DNA from 3 places in the Clostridium carnis genome. Region 3 is predicted to be linked to each of the others. Evidence: riboswitches for the same ligand, from Rfam matches in the RefSeq annotation. Region 3 holds a riboswitch; each other region holds the start of a gene.

The links. Region 3 has a riboswitch for thiamine pyrophosphate ahead of thiC (phosphomethylpyrimidine synthase ThiC). Riboswitches for the same ligand answer to the same signal wherever they lie in the genome.
Region 1: another riboswitch for thiamine pyrophosphate. It lies ahead of thiW (energy coupling factor transporter S component ThiW); the one in region 3 lies ahead of thiC (phosphomethylpyrimidine synthase ThiC).
Region 2: another riboswitch for thiamine pyrophosphate. It lies ahead of ACYQ1T_RS02650 (thiamine-binding protein); the one in region 3 lies ahead of thiC (phosphomethylpyrimidine synthase ThiC).

What each region holds. Positions count from the first base shown of each region.
Region 1 is NZ_BAAHYS010000001.1:2,334,537-2,340,724, reverse strand. It holds gene ACYQ1T_RS11380 (HAD family hydrolase) at 1-43, shown strand, start outside; gene ACYQ1T_RS11375 (D-2-hydroxyacid dehydrogenase) at 247-1,206, opposite strand; gene thiW (energy coupling factor transporter S component ThiW) at 1,267-1,764, opposite strand; TPP riboswitch at 1,820-1,928, opposite strand; gene ACYQ1T_RS11365 (YhgE/Pip family protein) at 2,106-2,792, opposite strand; gene ACYQ1T_RS11360 (IS256 family transposase) at 2,870-4,108, shown strand; gene ACYQ1T_RS11355 (YhgE/Pip domain-containing protein) at 4,276-5,820, opposite strand; gene ACYQ1T_RS11350 (glycosyl hydrolase family 8) at 6,063-6,188, opposite strand, start outside.
Region 2 is NZ_BAAHYS010000001.1:532,163-538,350, forward strand. It holds gene ACYQ1T_RS02635 (ABC transporter ATP-binding protein) at 53-793, opposite strand; gene ACYQ1T_RS02640 (ABC transporter substrate-binding protein) at 774-1,778, opposite strand; gene ACYQ1T_RS02645 (ABC transporter permease) at 1,802-2,572, opposite strand; gene ACYQ1T_RS02650 (thiamine-binding protein) at 2,544-2,834, opposite strand; TPP riboswitch at 2,930-3,036, opposite strand; gene ACYQ1T_RS02655 (TatD family hydrolase) at 3,122-3,862, opposite strand; gene tnpA (IS200/IS605 family transposase) at 4,071-4,526, opposite strand; gene ACYQ1T_RS02665 (NADH peroxidase) at 4,697-5,239, opposite strand; partial or broken gene ACYQ1T_RS02670 (YccF domain-containing protein) at 5,420-5,584, opposite strand; gene ACYQ1T_RS02675 (TMEM164-related integral membrane acyltransferase) at 5,584-6,188, opposite strand, start outside.
Region 3 is NZ_BAAHYS010000001.1:2,168,719-2,174,906, forward strand. It holds gene ACYQ1T_RS10465 (cobyric acid synthase) at 1-502, shown strand, start outside; gene ACYQ1T_RS10470 (hypothetical protein) at 836-1,483, shown strand; TPP riboswitch at 1,497-1,602, shown strand; gene thiC (phosphomethylpyrimidine synthase ThiC) at 1,766-3,070, shown strand; gene ACYQ1T_RS10480 (YjjG family noncanonical pyrimidine nucleotidase) at 3,282-3,974, opposite strand; partial or broken gene katG (catalase/peroxidase HPI) at 4,227-6,188, shown strand, end outside.

The DNA of each region.
Region 1 (6,188 bases), 170 kb from region 3:
TGGGGTTATTAAAGTTCTAAAAAATAAATTTGAAAACTTTTAGACTTTTATTAATTACTTTATTAAGATGAGTATTAAAATAGCTTATCTTATAACTTAACTAGTAAATTTAAATTTACAAACTCTATTATTAAATTAAGAAAAAATTAAGGCTATTGGTAAGCTTAAAGCTACCAATAGCCTGTTTTAGTATATTTTAAGTTTCTATCTTACACAAAAATATTTTCTATATAGCCCCTTATTTTTTTATAGTTCTACTCTTCCTCTTATTTCACCATTGTAAAAAGCTTTGATATTCTTTAATATTTCAACAAATAATCTTTCTCTAGCTTCTACACTTGCCCATGCTATATGAGGAGTAAGAATTAAATTTTCTTTATTTTTTATATTAATAAGTGGGTTCTCTGATTTCATTGGTTCAACTTCAAAAACATCAAGAGCTGCTCCTGCAATAACATTATTTTCTATAGCCTTTGCTAAATCAGATTCTACAACTATAGGACCTCTTCCCATATTAATTAATATTGCTGATTTTTTCATTTTACTTATAGCTGAATAATTTATTAATCCATTAGTTTTATCATTTAATGGTGCATGTATTGATATTATATCTGATTTACATAGTAATTCATCAAAGCTAACTTGATTATATTCAGAGTTATTATTCTTTCCTGAAGTTGAATAATAAATAATATTAACACCAAATGCTTCTGCTATCTTTGCAACTCTTTTTCCTATAGCTCCAAGACCAATTATACCCCAAGTTTTTCCTTCTAACTCATAAAAAGGCTTTGTTACATCTGTAAATAATCCTGATTTAGCATATTGTCCTGATTTAACAAAATTATCATAATAAGAAATCTTGTCATATAAAGCTAATACAGTTGCAAAAGTATGCTGTGCTACAGTATTAGTAGAGTATCCAGCTACATTTGTAACTGCTATACCATTATTTTTAGCATAAACTACATCTATATTATTAAACCCTGTAGCTGTTTCACAAATTAACTCTAAATTCTTAGCTTCTTTTAAATTACTCTCATTTAAAAGTACTTTATTAGTTAAAATTATATTTGCATCTTTAATTCTTTCAATAACCTCCTCTGGCTTTGTAGTATCATAATACTTAACATCTCCAAATTCCTTTAATAGATCAAAGTTTAATTTTCCTAATGTCTTTCCATCTAAAAGCACTATTTTTCTCATATTATCCTCCACTTTCATTAGTTATTTTATAATTTATATTTAAAGTTCTAAATTTATCTCTTAATTTTTAATACTCATTTGAGTAAAAACTTCTGTTTTCTTAAGTGCTTGTATAAGAATAACCGCAATAGCAGCACCTACTAATGTACTTATCATAAATGGCACAATAAAACCAAAAATTGCCGCTTCTCTTCCCATAAGAACTACCGCTATAGGAACAGCAATAATAGCCCCTAATATTCCAGTACCAATAACTTCACCAATATATGCAAAGGTTAGCCTCTTACTATACTTATATAATATACCACAAGTAAATGCACCTACCATGCTACCTGGAAATGCTAATAGTGTTCCTGTTCCCATAAACAGACGAATTAATGAAGTTATAAATGCCATAATTACAGCATATAAAGGACCTAATAAAACAGAAGCAATAACATTAATCATATGTTGAATTGGAAAACACTTAGTAAATCCTATTGGAATATAAAATGTCGAACATATTACCCCTACTGCAATTAGTATTCCAGCTAATGTGATTTTTCTTGAATTTTTCATTTTTACACATCTCCCTCTAAAATAAAATGCGAAGATGCCAATATAAGGCTCTCCGCAACTAAAGCAGTCTTATCCCTACGTTGGCATTATCCAAATCAGGTTTAAGGGTCGAAGTTAGATTACTTCCTCTCAGCCCACTAAAACAAGCTCCCCTATATTTTTAATCAAATATAACATTTTTCCTAACTTTTGTCAATTTCATTGTAAAACCTGCTTATTATTAGAGTTAAAACTTAAAATAAAAATTACTTATTATAAATAACCACTGCTTTTTCAGTAGTTATTTACTGTTAAATTAATTTCAAATTATATTTATATTTTTTAATAGAAATACTTTTAATTTAATGTCCTATCAAACCACATTCCTTTAATTTTAATACAAACTTTTTACTTACATTATTTATTGGACCTTTTAAGAATAGCCCCATTAATACTGCAATTATAAAATAACTTATTAAAAATACAATATCTTTGATTAATACTTGTGGAACTATTCCCCCAACTGTTTCTCTCATTGCAGAAATAGCATATGTAAATGGAAGAAGTGGATTTACTTTTTGGAAAAAAGGTGTTGTTACTTCTATAGGAAATGTTCCACCTGATCCAGCTACTTGTATTACCAATAATATAACCCCAATAGCTTTACCTACATTACCAAATATTGATACTAGTGTATAAACAATCATTATAAATACTAAACTAGATAATACACTAACTAAAACAAATACTACTGGATTAACTGCATATGTTCCTAATATAAGAATATCTCCAATACTAACTATTAATGATTGGCATATTCCTATAAATGCAAATGTTAAAAACTTTCCAAAATATTTTTCATATGGTTTTAATTCTAATCCTTTTTCCAAAGGTTCTGTATCAGTAGTTAATAAAGACACTAGTATTAATGCTCCAACCCATAATGATAATGTAGAATAAAATGGTGACATTGCTGATCCATAATTAGGAATAGGAAATAGTATATCTTCTTTTACATCGGGACAGTAGTTAGCTTTGTGTAAAAACAAAACTAACTACTGTTTTTTTGTATGAACAGATGGTAGTTTTGGAATAATATACTATATAAATTTTAGGAGGAAATATTATGCCAAAGAAAATTGATACCAACTTTGATTACAATGAGGAGGTAAAGAAGTGTAAGACTATTGATGATGTTATGGGGAAAAATGGACTTATACAAAGATTAGTAAAAGATGTTCTTGAAAATATATTAGAAGGAGAAATGGAAGAACATTTAGGTAGAAATAAATATGAAAGAACTGAAACTTTAGATGAAGTAAAAAAGAACTATAGAAATGGTTATAGTACTAAGAACTTAAGGAGTTCCTTCGGTGACGTCGACTTAGACGTACCCCGTGATAGAAATGCTGAATTTGAGCCACAAATTATAAAAAAATATGAAACTGTGTGTACTGAGTTAGATAAAAAGATTATATCTTTATATGCTAAAGGTATGTCAACATCTGATATTCAGGCTGAAATTGAAGACTTATATGGAATAACTATATCACCATCGATGGTATCTAAAATAACTGATAAAGTGCTTGCTAGCGCCGCCGAATGGCAAAATAGAGCATTAGATAAAATATATCCAATAGTTTATTTAGATGCTATGTACTTTAAAGTTAGAAGTAATGGAAAGATAGTTAACAAGGCTGTCTATATATGCTTAGGATACACTATGGAAGGGTATAAAGATATTTTAGGTATATGGGTTGATGAAGCTGAAGGTGCTAAATTCTGGTTAGGAATTTGCAATGATTTAAAAAATAGAGGTGTAAAAGAAATTTTAATTGCTTGTATGGATGGATTAAAAGGGCTTCCACAAGCTATAAAAACAGTATTTCCATCAGTAAATATTCAAACATGTATTGTTCATCAAATAAGAAATTCAATAAAATACATAGCTTCAAAGGATAAAAAAGCATTTATGAAAGATTTGAAGGAGGTTTATAAGGCTACAACAGAGGAACTTGCGTTAGCACAGCTAGATAATTTAAAGGAGAGATGGGGAGATAAATATGGAATAGTAATAGATTCCTGGTATAACAATTGGAGTAATCTTTCAACATTTTTTGACTTCTCTCCAACTATAAGAAAGATGATTTATACTACAAATATCTTAGAAGGTTTTAATCGTCAAATACGTAAATTCACTAAAGTTAGAGTCATATTCCCAACTGATGAATCTTTAAATAAGTGTGTTTACTTAGCAACGATGGAGATACTAGAAAAATGGACTCAGCCTATACATAATTGGGGTGCTACGCTAGCGGAGCTATCAATAATATTTGAAGATCAATTAAAAGATGAATTAGCTTAAAAGCTTGTACTTTTTATAAATTATATGCATACTATTAGATTTTTTTGAAATACTAAAAAAGGTAAAAAGAAACATTATTAGTATTTCTTAAATATAAAAAAATATTACTGGAAATGAAAATTTCCAGTAATATTAAAATAATAAAAATGATAATTACACAGAATTATCTATTCTCTCTTTACATCTACTGGATTTCCTAAAAAGCTACTTGTTTTCTCCCAATCATTTCGTAATATCTTTACTATTTCTTCTATTTTTTCATCATTATTTAATCCTTGAACTTTGTTTGCTATATTAGAAACTTCATTTTTTATTTGTGGCATATCATCCTTTAGCTTTAAAAGTTCTTCTTTACCTAAGGTAACTCCTGACCCTAATTTATTAATAAGATCTTTTACTTCTGGCATTGAAGTTTCTGCTTCATTAGCTAATATTATACTATTATCAATAATACCTCCAAGACTTTCTATTGCCTTATTTATTTCTGGAACATATTCAGAATCATATTTACTTATTATTTGATCTATTATTCCATTAACCTCTGAAATTAAATTCTTTAAATTTTCTAATTTACTTTTATCTACTAGTCCATTATTATTAACTGAATTTTTCACTTCTACTATGAAAGTTGAAATTCCATCTAGTTTACCTTCTATTATTCTTAATTCCTCAGTAAGTTTTGCTACTTGAGGATTTAACTTTCCTAATGGCTCTAAAACTTTAATCATTGAATTTAAACTATCCTTAAGTTCTGTTAGCTTTACAATAATATTATCCAAAGAACTTATAACTTTATTTTTATCTACCGTAACACTTGATAAATCATTTAATATTACTTGTATAGAATCTAAAGTAGTATTTAAAGTATTTAATCCATCTCTCACAATAGGTGTAACTTCAGTTAAACCTTCTTTTGCCTTTTTCAAGGCTTCTTTCGTATTAGAAAGTAACTTTAAAGTGTCATTTAAGGTTTCTTCTACTAATGGCATATTTTCATTTATTTTTTTAGTTATATCTTCTGCCTCATGTGTACCTGTATATGCTTTATCTACTAAATTTTCTATTTCAGGCATTCTATCATTTAATTTTATAATTCCATCAACTATCTTTAATAATTTAGGTTTTAACTCTTCAATACTTACTCCAGCTTCATTAAAAACTTTAAATATAACACCATCAATAGTTTCAACTATTGTACTATCTATCTGAGTTTTTATAGTACTTACTCCTTTATCTGTTATTTTAGGAGCTATAGCATTGCTTTTTTGATTAACTTTATATATAAGTTCTGGCTTTTCTATATTGCTTGATAATATTGATGTAGTCTTTTTAGTGAAATCCTCTGGAATTATTATAGTTGCATAATATTTTCCTCTCTCCACTCCAGAAATTCCTTGTTGCTCATCAACAAACTGCCACCCTAACGCATCATTCTCTTTTAGTTTACTAACTAGTTCCTCTCCAACATTTATATTTTTATTTTTTATTCTTTCCCCAATTTCTCCATCAATTTCTAACTTTTCACCTAAATCCTTATTAACAATTGCAACCTTTATCCCTTTAGTATTAGAATAAGGATCCCATCCTGCTTTTATGTTAAACCAAGCATATAACGCTGGTAACATCATTAAACCTAAAATAACAACTAATGCAACCCAATTATTAATTACATTTTTAAAATCTCTTTTAAATATCCTTAGTATATTTCTCATTACCTGAGCCTCCAATTTCCGTAATTAGGCTTTTTATTATTTTTCACCTATTACTTATAAATTATTACTCTTAAAATTTTATAAACTAAAATATATAAAAGTAGTACTATATATAGCACTACTTTTATAAAGAATAAATTTTATTTAATTTTAGACTCATCAGTCAATGATATCAATGGCATTTCTCTTATATTAATAAAAACTTTACAATTACCATATTTATCTTAAAGTTTATAATTTAATTATTTATTCCACTTACTTCTAAGTGCTAATAATGCATTTAAGTTATCATAAGAATAAACTTCCTCTCTTGACTCTTCACCAAAGGCACCATAAATCTTACTTTCTTTATTATTAACTTGAAATAC
Region 2 (6,188 bases), 1.6 Mb from region 3:
TGAATAAAAAAATACTTGCCATAATGACAAGTATTTTTTACACTTAACTATTTTATTGTTTATTAGATTCTTCCATAAGGTTAAAAACTGCTTTCTTTATCTTTATAAAATCTTCACTTAATATTATATCTTCATGTCTTTCACCTTTTAGATTAACTTCTATTTCCCCTTTAATTACCGCAGGTTTTTCTGATATAACATATATTCTATCTGATAAAAATATAGCCTCTTCAATATCATGAGTTATGAAAAGTATTGTAGACTCTCTTTCTTTCATAAGATTTATAAGCCATTGCTGAAGTTTTTTTCTTGTAATTGAATCTAAAGCTCCAAAGGGTTCATCTAAAAGCATAATATCCTTAGATGTTAAATATGTTTTAAGAAAATTAGCCCTTTGCTTCATTCCACCGGAAAGTTGTGATGGATATTTATATTGAAATCCTTGAAGTCCAAAGATATCTATATATCTCTCTACTTCTTCCCTTGCTTCCTTTTTACTTTTCCCCTTAAACACAAGTGGAACTCCAACATTATCTATTACTTTTTTCCATGTCACCATCATATCCTTTTGGTACATGTAGCTTATATCTCCATTAACTCTAACTTCTCCACTATCAGCATTTATTAAATTAGTTAATATATTAAAAATTGTACTTTTACCACTACCTGATGGTCCTATTAATGATACTAACTCCCCTTTATTAACATTAATATTTATATCTTTTAATATCTCCATACTTTCAAAATGCTTTGATACATTAGTTAGTGATATTTTATTTTGGTAAGAATTCATTTGTATAAGCCTCGCTTGCTTTCATATCCTTATTAATTAATTTGTTATCTAATAAAAATTTTGTATAGTTATCCCATACACTATCTTTCATTTCTCCCCATCTTTTAGCTTCAGCCTTATATTCTTTTGCTAAGAATTTTTGACTTTCTATAGCTAAACTTTCACTTATTTCTGGAACTTTAGCTACTAATATTTTAGCGCTTTCTTCTGGGTTTTCTATAGCATAATTATATCCTTTAGAAGTTGCTTCCATAAATTTTGTAACCATTTCTTTTTTATTATTTATAGTGTCTTCTGATGCAGCAATTATTGGCGTATAGTAGTCTAAAGCTTCATCTAAATCTCTAAGCCTAATATAATTTATATCAAAACCTCTTTCTTTTGCCTCAATATTAGTCCATCCTTCAAATACCCATTCCATATCTATATTATTTTTAGTAGCAATAAAGAAATCCTCTGTTCCTACATCTACCATCTTTAGCTTAGAAAAATCTACTCCATTTTTATCCATTACAGCTTTTAATATAGCTTGCTCTGATGGACCCCCCCATCCACCATATGTTTTTCCTTCAAAGTCTTTAACTGTAGCTATTCCCTTTTCCTTTGGAGATGCAAAGCCTGATGTATTATGTTGTATTACTGTTGCTATTGCCTTTACAGGTAATGGATTATCTGATGTTTTTGCAAAGGTTAAATCTTCTTGATAACTTATAGCAAAATCACCTTGATTAGCTGCTAATAATTGAAGTGATGATCCTTCTTGAGGTTGAATTATTTCAACATCTAATCCTAAATCCTTATAATATCCTTTCTCTTGTGCAACATATAGTCCTGTATGATTTGTATTAGGTGTCCAATCTAATATTACCTTAACTTTTTGAAGAGCTCCTTCTTCCTTTTTATCCTTCTTATTACCACAACCTGTTAACATCATTAATGATGCTAATGCTATTGAAACCATTGAAATTAGTTTTTTCTTTTTCATTTTATTTCACCTCTAAAGCTTATTTATTTTTTTGTATTTTTATTATTCCAAGGCGTAAATGCCTTTTCTATTAACCCAACTATAAAGAATATTGACATACTCATTATTACAATAACAACTATTGCTGCAAACATTTTATCTAATGCATATGCACTTCTTGCTCGAGTCATATAAACTCCAAGTCCTTTTTCTCCCCCAAGCCATTCTCCTATTACAGCACCCATAATACTGTAAGTTGCAGCAATTCTCATACCTGAAAAAAAGTTTATCATCCCATAAGGTAGCTTTAAATGAATAAATCTCTTTACCTTAGATGCCCCCATTAACTTAAAATGATTTATTAAATCTTTATCTACACCCTCTAACCCATCTGAAATACTTATTACTATTGGGAAAAAACAAACTAATATAACAACTAACACTTTAGGTAAAGTCCCAAATCCAAACCAAATAATAAATAATGGTGCTAATGCTACTATTGGTACTGTTTGTGAAATTACAAGCACTGGATATACTGCCTTTTTAATTATTGGAACCATGTCCATAATTATTGCTAAAATAAGAGCTGCAATTATAGCTATTAAAAATCCAACTACTCCCTCATATAATGTAATTAAAATATGAGGAGTCATAATTTTAAAGTCTTTAACTAAAGTCTTTGCCACATCACTTGGTGCTGGCATTATATATTTTTCAATTCCACCAAAGGAAACTATACCTTCCCATAGTATTAATAAAATTAACACAAAAATTATTGGTGCAACTTTATTCCCTATACTTTTTAATTTTTTCATCCATTGTCACGCCTTCTCTTTTATAGTCTATCTTAACCATTGATGCCACTCTTGAAGCGCCCTCTTCTATACATATATCTTGAGCCCTTTTAACTATTTCTAAAAGAAAATCTAATTCCCCCTCCATAGTTGTTTCCATAGGACCTACTTCATACTTTACTCCTGTTGATTTTATGTACTCAATTACTTTATCAACCACTGGATAAACTCTTTCTTCTGATACTCTTGGTATAACCTGCAAACTAACATTACATACTGTCATTCTTAATTCCCTCCATTTTTTAATTTATATAATAAAAAGCACAGTACTTCTAACTTGAAATACTGTGCTTGTAGACTTTCTTCTGAATATTATAGTAATATAACAAATTATCTCCCTACGTTGGCATTATCCAAATCAGGTAATGGGTCGAAATTAATTTAATTTCCTCTCAGGTAGTTAACTACCTCCCCAGATGCATTATAAAATTGTAATCTTATTCATATATATATTAACTCTATAAAGTAAAGTTGTCAAACTATTATTTGATATTAATTATTAATTAACATTTACCCCAACATCAATAACCTTTTGTAATTTTCTTCTATTATAAATTCAAGACTTTTTTCACTTATATTTTTTATTTTTGCTATTTTACAAACTACATCCTTAATTATACTTGGGTAACCATATTCCCCCTTTACCCATTCTAATGCTGTAGGTCCATCTGTTTCTACTAATAATTTATTTAAAGGTATTTTATTTAATATCTCTTCTGTAGTATTTGAATATCCAATATCAACACTAATAGTAAAATAACATCCAAGACTTATTAATTTATTTAATATTTTAATATCTCCACTATACCAATGAATAATAACCTTATTATAATTGTAATTGATTAAAGCATTATATACTTCCTCTTCTGCTCCCTTAGTATGGAGAGTTATAACTTTATTTCTTTTAATGCTTTCCTTTAATATAAACTTAAATACTTCTCTTTGCTTTTTATAAGTACTTTTATCTTCTATCCAAAAGAAATCTAAACCTATTTCACCTATTAGTTTGCTTTCTTCTATATAAGGAATTAATTTGCTTAAATTGCCATTAAATTCACTTGCTTTCCACGGATGTATTCCAAAGGTTGGAATTATATATTTGCTTTTTTTAGCATAGATTTTATTTTTCTCATAGCTTTCTATATCCATGCTATTAGCCAATGTAAGTATTTTATTTTTATTTATATCCTCTATAGCTTTTTCTATATTTTCATTAAAAAAATCTAAATGTGTATGGCTATCAATATACATATTTTAATTTGCCTTTCTAATTTTTTTATTCTTTAGGATATCACTTATATTTCTTAATATGTTGTACTTATCCGCAATTAGTCTGTAAATATAGTTTCCTAATAAAAATCCACCAGCTTAGCTGGTGGTATTTCCTAAGCCCTATAAGGGCCTCTTACCTGCATTGCGCCTTAAGGCGCTTAAATTGGTTCGCCAGCCGCATACTATGTTACTTGCTACCCTTAAAAGGGTCCATATATTCTTTCATACTTATTTGATCTGAAATCATATCTTCTTTTTCTTGATTTCTTATATATTCTTCAATTGCCTTTCTATTTCTTCCTACTGTATCCACATAAAATCCACGACACCAAAAATGTCTATTTCCATACTTATACTTCAAGTTTGCAAATCTTTCAAAAATCATAAGACTACTTTTTCCTTTTAAAAATCCTACAAAGCCTGATACACTCATCTTTGGTGGTATCTCAACCAACATATGTATATGATCAACGCATACATGCGCCTCGATTATAGTTACACCTTTCCACTCACATAACTGTCTTAATATTTTACCTATTTCTTTTTTCTTTTCTCCATATAGCTCTTTCCTCCTATACTTAGGCGCGAATACTATATGATATTTACAATTCCATTTTGTATGTGATAAACTATTACTATCCATTACGGATGCCTCCTTTGGTTATTAAATTTGGCTGTCGAACCTAGTTTAATTATACCAAAGGAGGTTTTTATTTCCTACTGACCGCTAAAGCTTTTCGGAACTCACCTGCATAGCAGGTGGTTTTCATTAAACAAAAAAAATAGACCCGCCTTGGCGAGTCTTTATATATCTTAGTTGAAGAATCTGTTTAATAATCCTTTGAAAGCTTGTCCATGTCTAGCTTCATCTTTACACATTTCATGAACTGTGTCATGGATTGCATCTAAGTTTAATTGTTTAGCTAATGTAGCTAAATCTTTCTTTCCTTGACATGCTCCGTGTTCTGCATCTACTCTAGCTTGTAAGTTAGCCTTTGTATCTGCTACAACTACTTCTCCAATTAATTCTGCAAATTTAGCTGCATGTTCTGCTTCTTCCCATGCAATTCTCTTATATGCTTCTGCAACTTCTGGGTATCCTTCTCTATCAGCTTGTCTTGACATTGCTAAGTACATTCCAACTTCTGTACATTCTCCCATAAAGTTAGCTTGTAATCCTTCCATAACTCTTGGATCTACATCCTTAGCAACTCCTACTCTGTGTTCATCAGCCCAAGCTAATTCTCCTGATTGTTCTACGAACTTGTCAGCTCCTACTTTACAAACTGGGCACTCTGCTGGTGCTGCTTCTCCTTCAAATACATATCCACATACTGTACAAACAAATTTTTTCATCTTAAAATCCTCCTAAAATCCACATTTTATTTCATTTTAACTATTTACTATTTAATATTTTTTTCTTTCGTATCCTTGTTACATGACTTATTATATAATAATAATTATTAGTTGTAAATAGTTTTTTGAAACTTTTTTAGAAAATTTTACTAACTTTTTGACATAATCTATAAATTTTCCCTATATTACTTCTTTTCCAAATGGCATTAACGATAACTTAGCTAATTTTATAGATTGCTTTGCAAATGGAATTCCTATTATTGTTAAGCATAATAAAACTGCACTAACTAAATTTATTAAACATAATTCTAATCCACCAAAAATAATCCATAATATATTCATTATTATGTGGTTAATTTTTTTAACTCTATTAACTCTTCATCATTATTTAATTCATCTTTTTTATTTATTGTATATAATAATTTTTTACAAACTTTATAGCTTATTGAAATAATAATATTAAATACTATTATACAAGTTAATGTATATTCTACTTGTGACATACCTCTAAATATAGGTATTGGTGGTTGTATTAAATAACAATAGTTAGCTCCAAGATATATGTTTATAAAAAATACTATACTATGATATATAGTTGTAAATATTAAAATTCTCTTTAAACTTTTAGCTGTATATTTAAAATTTTCTATTACTAAAACATAAGCTATAGCCCATAATAAAAATACATGTCCTACAAAATAAGAAATTTGAGTATAATGTGGAAACCTAAATGGATCAACCCCTGGCAATATTAGTGCAAAAATTGCTCCAAATGATCCCCAATACACTCCTAAAGTTTTTAATGCTTTATTATTTATTAAAAGTCCTATAGCTAATGCTATAATAGCCAGTCTACAATTATATAGTGGTAATCCTTGAGTTAAGGTATTATATCCTGAAAAAATATACCATAAATATAAAATAGCTTGTTGCATTATCATAACTATAA
Region 3 (6,188 bases):
TGGTGGATATCAAATGCTTGGAAATATAATAAATGATCCATTAGGAGTTGAAGGAGAAATTACATCAGAAAGTGGATTTGAACTTTTAGATATAGAAACTTCATTTAATGAAGAAAAAACAACAAGACAAATAAAAGCAATTACAGTAGGTAATATAAAAGAGTTTAAAAACATTAATGTATGTGGTTATGAAATACATAATGGAGTAAGCTGTATAAATGAAAATGGAATAGCATTTATAAAAGATAATGATGGAAATATAATAGGTACAATGAATGAAGATGGATCTGTTTTAGGAACATATATACATGGTATTTTTGATGAAGGTGAATTCCTTAAAAGCTTTCTAAATTATGTGCAAAATAAAAAGGGATTAGAGATAGTATCAAAAGAAATCTTAGATTATAATAAATATAAATTACAACAGTATGATAAGTTAGTAGAGCTTCTTGAAGAAAATATAGATATGGAAAAAGTAAAAAATATAGTTTTTGGAGTTTAATAATATTAATCAACACTTTTTATAAAACAACATTTTATACTTGATGTTATAGCATCTATTATTTTAGTTGAAATAGTAATATTTATTGGATGTAAAATAAAAAAATCTCATATAGAAGGAATTTTAAATATACAATTTAAAGTTGTTAATAAAATAAAAGAAGAAGGAAACCTAACAATAGATCAATAAAAAATATTTATAAATTTAAAAGATAAGGATAAAATAAATATAAGTTTACAAAAAAGACACTTTTGATTTTTTATCATTATGGTATACTAAGTTTAAGATTTTTAATTAAAAACCAATACAAATGTAATAAGTGAGGAATACGTTATGAGAATAAAGAAGATATCATTATTAATAGCTACTTTAGCATTAACAGCAGGTTTAGCAGGATGTATGGGTGGAGGAGCCAAGTTACCAGAAGGTGATGTTAAGGTTGTAAAACAAGATGTTCAAGGAGTTATAGAACTTTTATTACAATCAGCAGACTATGGAAAAGATAAAAGCACAGTAGCTTCTATGATTTTACCAGAAGGCTCACAATATAATGTTAATGTAACAATGGAAAATTACAAGGATGGACAATTAGTTGATACAAAGGAAATAACTAATTATAAAACTGAAACTATAGATAAAAATTCAGTAATACATATGATTATGAATACTGGAAAAGTTGGTGACGAAGAATCTAACAAATCAATTTATTCAATAGCAGAAGTAGATGCAGAAAAAACTACTGATAAGAAAAATCCTCAATATAAAAACACAAAAATAAATGGAGAAAGCATTGACTTTGACTCAAGAACTCAAGTAGGTCAAGTTGGTAAAGCATTAGATGAGGATGTAGCTTTATTAGGTTTAGTTAAGTTTAAAGAAGGAGATTCTGAAAAGAAGGATATAAACTTAGAAACTTATAAAGATGAAGTAGGAAATTATTCTACAGCACATATAATAAAGCTTAAAGTAACAAAATTATAAAATATAAAAATAAATAAAATGCTAGGGGTGCCTTAAATGGCTGAGAGGGATTTTTAAAATCTTAACTCTTATAACCTGATATGGATAATACCATCGTAGGGAAGCAATTACTTAATTAATTATAACTTTAATAGTTAAGAAAATTAGCTTGCTGTAATATGCAAGCTTTAATTTTTACTTAAAATAAATTACAAGTTATTTACATTAGTGATTAATAAAGTCCTAGCAGTTAAAAATTGCTAGGGCTTTATTTTTTATATTATAAAAATGGAGGGAAAAAATATGTATACTACACAAATGGATGCAGCTAAAAAAGGAATTATAACAAAAGAAATGGAGGTGGTAGCTAAAAAAGAAGGAAAAACAGTTGAGGAAATAAGAGAATTGCTTTCTAAAGGAAGAATAGTAATTCCAGCAAATAAAAATCATACTTCCTTAGATCCAGAGGGAGTAGGAGAAGGGCTAAGAACTAAAATAAACGTTAATTTAGGTATATCAAAGGATTCAGCAAATTGTGAAAGAGAGTTGGAAAAGGTAAGAGTAGCATTAGATATGAAGGCAGAAGCTATAATGGACTTATCTAACTATGGAAAAACAGAAGGTATGAGAAAGAAAATAGTAAAAATGTCTACAGTAATGCTTGGAACAGTACCTATATATGATGCAGTAGGATTTTACGAAAAAGAATTAAAAGATATTACAGCAGAAGAATTTTTAGATGTTGTTGAAAAGCATGGAAAAGATGGTGTTGATTTTATTACAATTCATGCTGGATTAAATAAAGAGGCAGTAGAAACTGTAAAAAGAAATAAAAGATTAACAAATGTAGTATCAAGGGGAGGATCTTTATTGTTTGCTTGGATGGAGTTAAATAATAAAGAAAATCCATTTTATGAATACTTTGATAAAGTTTTAGATATTTGTGAAAAATATGATATGACAATTTCTCTTGGAGATGCATTAAGACCTGGTTCTATAAATGATTCAACAGATGCAAGTCAAGTTAAAGAGCTTATAACACTTGGGGAATTAACTAAAAGAGCTTGGGAAAGAAATGTACAAGTTATAGTTGAAGGGCCAGGACATATGGCTTTAAATGAAATAGAGGCTAATATGATATTACAAAAAAAACTATGTCATGGTGCACCTTTTTATGTGTTAGGACCATTAGTTACAGATATTGCCCCAGGATATGACCACATAACATCTGCTATTGGAGGAGCCATTGCAGCTACATATGGAGCAGACTTTCTATGTTATGTAACACCAGCAGAACATTTAAGATTACCAAATTTAGAAGATATGAAAGAAGGAATAATTGCTTCAAAAATTGCAGCCCATGCAGCAGATATTGCTAAAGGAGTAAAGGGAGCAAGAGAATGGGATAATAAAATGAGTGAAGCAAGAAGAGATATAGACTGGGAGAGAATGTTTGATTTAGCAATAGATAAAGAAAAAGCTAAAAGATATAGAGAAGAATCAAAACCACATGATGAAGAAAGCTGTAGTATGTGTGGAAAAATGTGTTCAATGAGAACAATGAAAAAAATATTAAATGGTGAAGATTTAAATATATTAAGAGATTAGAAATAAAATCCCTAGGAAACTCCTAGGGATTTTATTTCTTTAATATTCCAGCTATTATTATAATTTTGAAATGTTATTAGAAAAAAATATTAAGAATTAGAATTTGATTTTTAAAGAACTTTTAAGTAGATTAAGAGTAAAATCAATTTTTTATTAAATAAATTTTCAATTATTGCTATAATTAAGATAAGAAATTTATTTATAGAAATTTTTATATGTTAAATAGCAAGGATTTAAGTTCATTAAAATTAGAAATCTCATAGTCAGGTTTTATTGATGTTTTATTTATAATCTTATTAGGATTATACCAACATGTATCTATACCAAAGTTTATACCACCTTGTATATCAGAAGTTAAGCTATCTCCAACTATTAATACTTTACTTTTATCAGTATAATTTATATTTTTTAAAGTGTGTTCAAAAATTTTAGAGCTTGGTTTTGACATTAATACTTCTTCAGATATTACTATAGTATCAAAATATTTTGATATAATAGATTTTCTTATTCTTTTATCTTGAACAAAGGTAAGACCATTAGTTACTATAGCAAGCTTAAAAAACTTATTTAAACTTTCTATAAGATCTATACTATCATCATATAGAAATGATGCATCAGCCAAGTGTTCTATGTATGATTTTGCAAAAATATTTTCATCGAAACTTATTTCTAATTTATCTGATAATCTTTTAAATCTTTCTATCTTTAATTTTTCTTGTGTAATAAGTCCTTCTTCAAATTCTTTCCATATAGCTGTATTTATTTCTTGATAAATTTTTAAATGATAGCTTTCATCATATTTTATTTTAAATTTAAGCATTGTATTTTTAAATGCTTCTCTTTCAGATTTTTTAAAATCGTATAATGTTTCATCTGCATCAAATAATATTACTTCATATTTCATAATATATCCTCCAAGTTTTATATAAATAAGTTAATTACTAATATTTTATCAATCATAAAATAACTTCACAATAAGTTATATTTCGATTATTTTATAAAATATTATAAGTTTAATAATAGAATTAACAAAAAAAGCAATTGAACATTATGAAAAACAAGGATTAATAAAACATTATCTACCAATTAATTCATAGTAATAGTTAAATATTCATATAATTTACTGTAATAGTATATATTAAGAAAGGATAATGTTATGTCAGAAGTAAAATGTCCTATGACAGGAAGAACAAACAAAGCAGTAGCAGGAGAGGGAACTACCAATGAATATTGGTGGCCAAATCAGCTAAAGCTTAATGTTCTTCGACAAAACTGCCGAAAAAGCAATCCTATGTCAAGTGATTTTAACTATGCTAAGGAATTTGAGAAATTGGATTACTATGAATTGAAAAATGACCTATATAAGTTGATGACAGACTCACAAGAGTGGTGGCCTGCTGACTATGGTCATTATGGACCATTCTTTATTCGTATGGCTTGGCACAGTGCAGGAACCTATAGAGTAGGTGATGGTAGAGGCGGTGGAGGACAAGGGCTTCAACGTTTTCCACCACTTAATAGTTGGCCAGATAATATAAACCTAGATAAAGCACGTCGCTTACTTTGGCCAATTAAAAAGAAATATGGAAACAAAATATCATGGGCTGATCTTATGATATTAACAGGTAACTGTGCATTTGAATCTATGGGATTAAAGACAATTGGCTTTGGTGGTGGAAGAGAGGATGTTTGGGAACCGCAGGAGGATATTTACTGGGGAAGTGAAAAAAAATGGCTTGGAGCTGAGCGTAATAAAGATGAGAAAGAACTTGAAAACCCTTTAGCTGCTGTGCAAATGGGATTAATTTATGTAAATCCAGAGGGACCAAATGGAAATCCAGATCCTAAGGCATCAGTAAAAGAAGTAAGAGAAACATTTACTCGTATGGCAATGAATGATGAAGAAACTGTTGCTCTTATAGCAGGGGGACATACCTTTGGTAAATGTCATGGTGCTGCATCACCTAGTTATGTTGGACCAGCACCAGAGGCAGCGCCTATAGAAGAGCAGGGGTTAGGATGGAAAAATAGCTATAAAACTGGTAAAGGACCAGATACCATAAGTAGTGGAATTGAAGGAGCATGGAAGGCTGAGCCAACAAAATGGACAATTGGTTATTTAAAAACATTATTTAAATATCAGTGGGAATTAGTTAAAAGTCTAGCAGGAGCATACCAATGGTTAGCTAAAGATGTGGAGGAAGAGGATATGGTAGTTGATGCTTATGATCCATTTAAAAAGCATAGACCTATGATGACTACAGCAGATTTAGCTATTATTAATGATCCTATTTACAGAGTGATAGCAAAGGGTTATCTAGAAAATCCTAAAAAATTTGAGGAAGATTTTGCTCGTGCTTGGTTTAAATTAACTCATAGAGACATGGGGCCAATATCAAGATACCTTGGACCAGAAGTTCCAAAAGAAAACTTTATTTGGCAAGATCCAGTTCCAAGAGTTAACTATAGATTAATTAATAAAAAAGAATATTTTAGAGCTTAAGAAAAAGATTTTAGATTCAGGCTTGTCAATATCAGAGCTTGTAACAACAGCTTGGAAATCTGCATCAACATTTCGTATATCAGATAAACGTGGAGGAGCAAATGGAGCAAGAATACGACTAAAGCCACAAAGAGAATGGCAGGTTAATGAGCCTAAAATACTTAACAAGGTGTTAGAAACACTAGAAAAAATTCAAATGAGTTTTAATAGCTTACACTCAAAAGATAAGAAGGTTTCCTTAGCTGATATTATTGTATTAGGGGGATGTGTTGGAATAGAGCAAGCTGCAAAAAATGCAGGATACAACATAATTGTTCCTTTTACTCCAGGACGTACAGATGCAACCCAAGAGGAAACAGACATAAAATCCTTTAGCGTACTTGAGCCTAAGGCAGATGGATTTAGAAATTATATGAAAGATAATTATGAGGTAACATCAGATAAAATGTTAATAGATAGAGCACAACTATTATCACTAACAATTCCAGAAATGACAGCATTAATTGGTGGTATGCGTGTGTTAAACACTAATTATAAGGAGTCACAAGAGGGGGTATTTACAGATAAAGAAGAATGTCTTACAAATGATTTTTTTGTAAATCTTCTTGATAATAA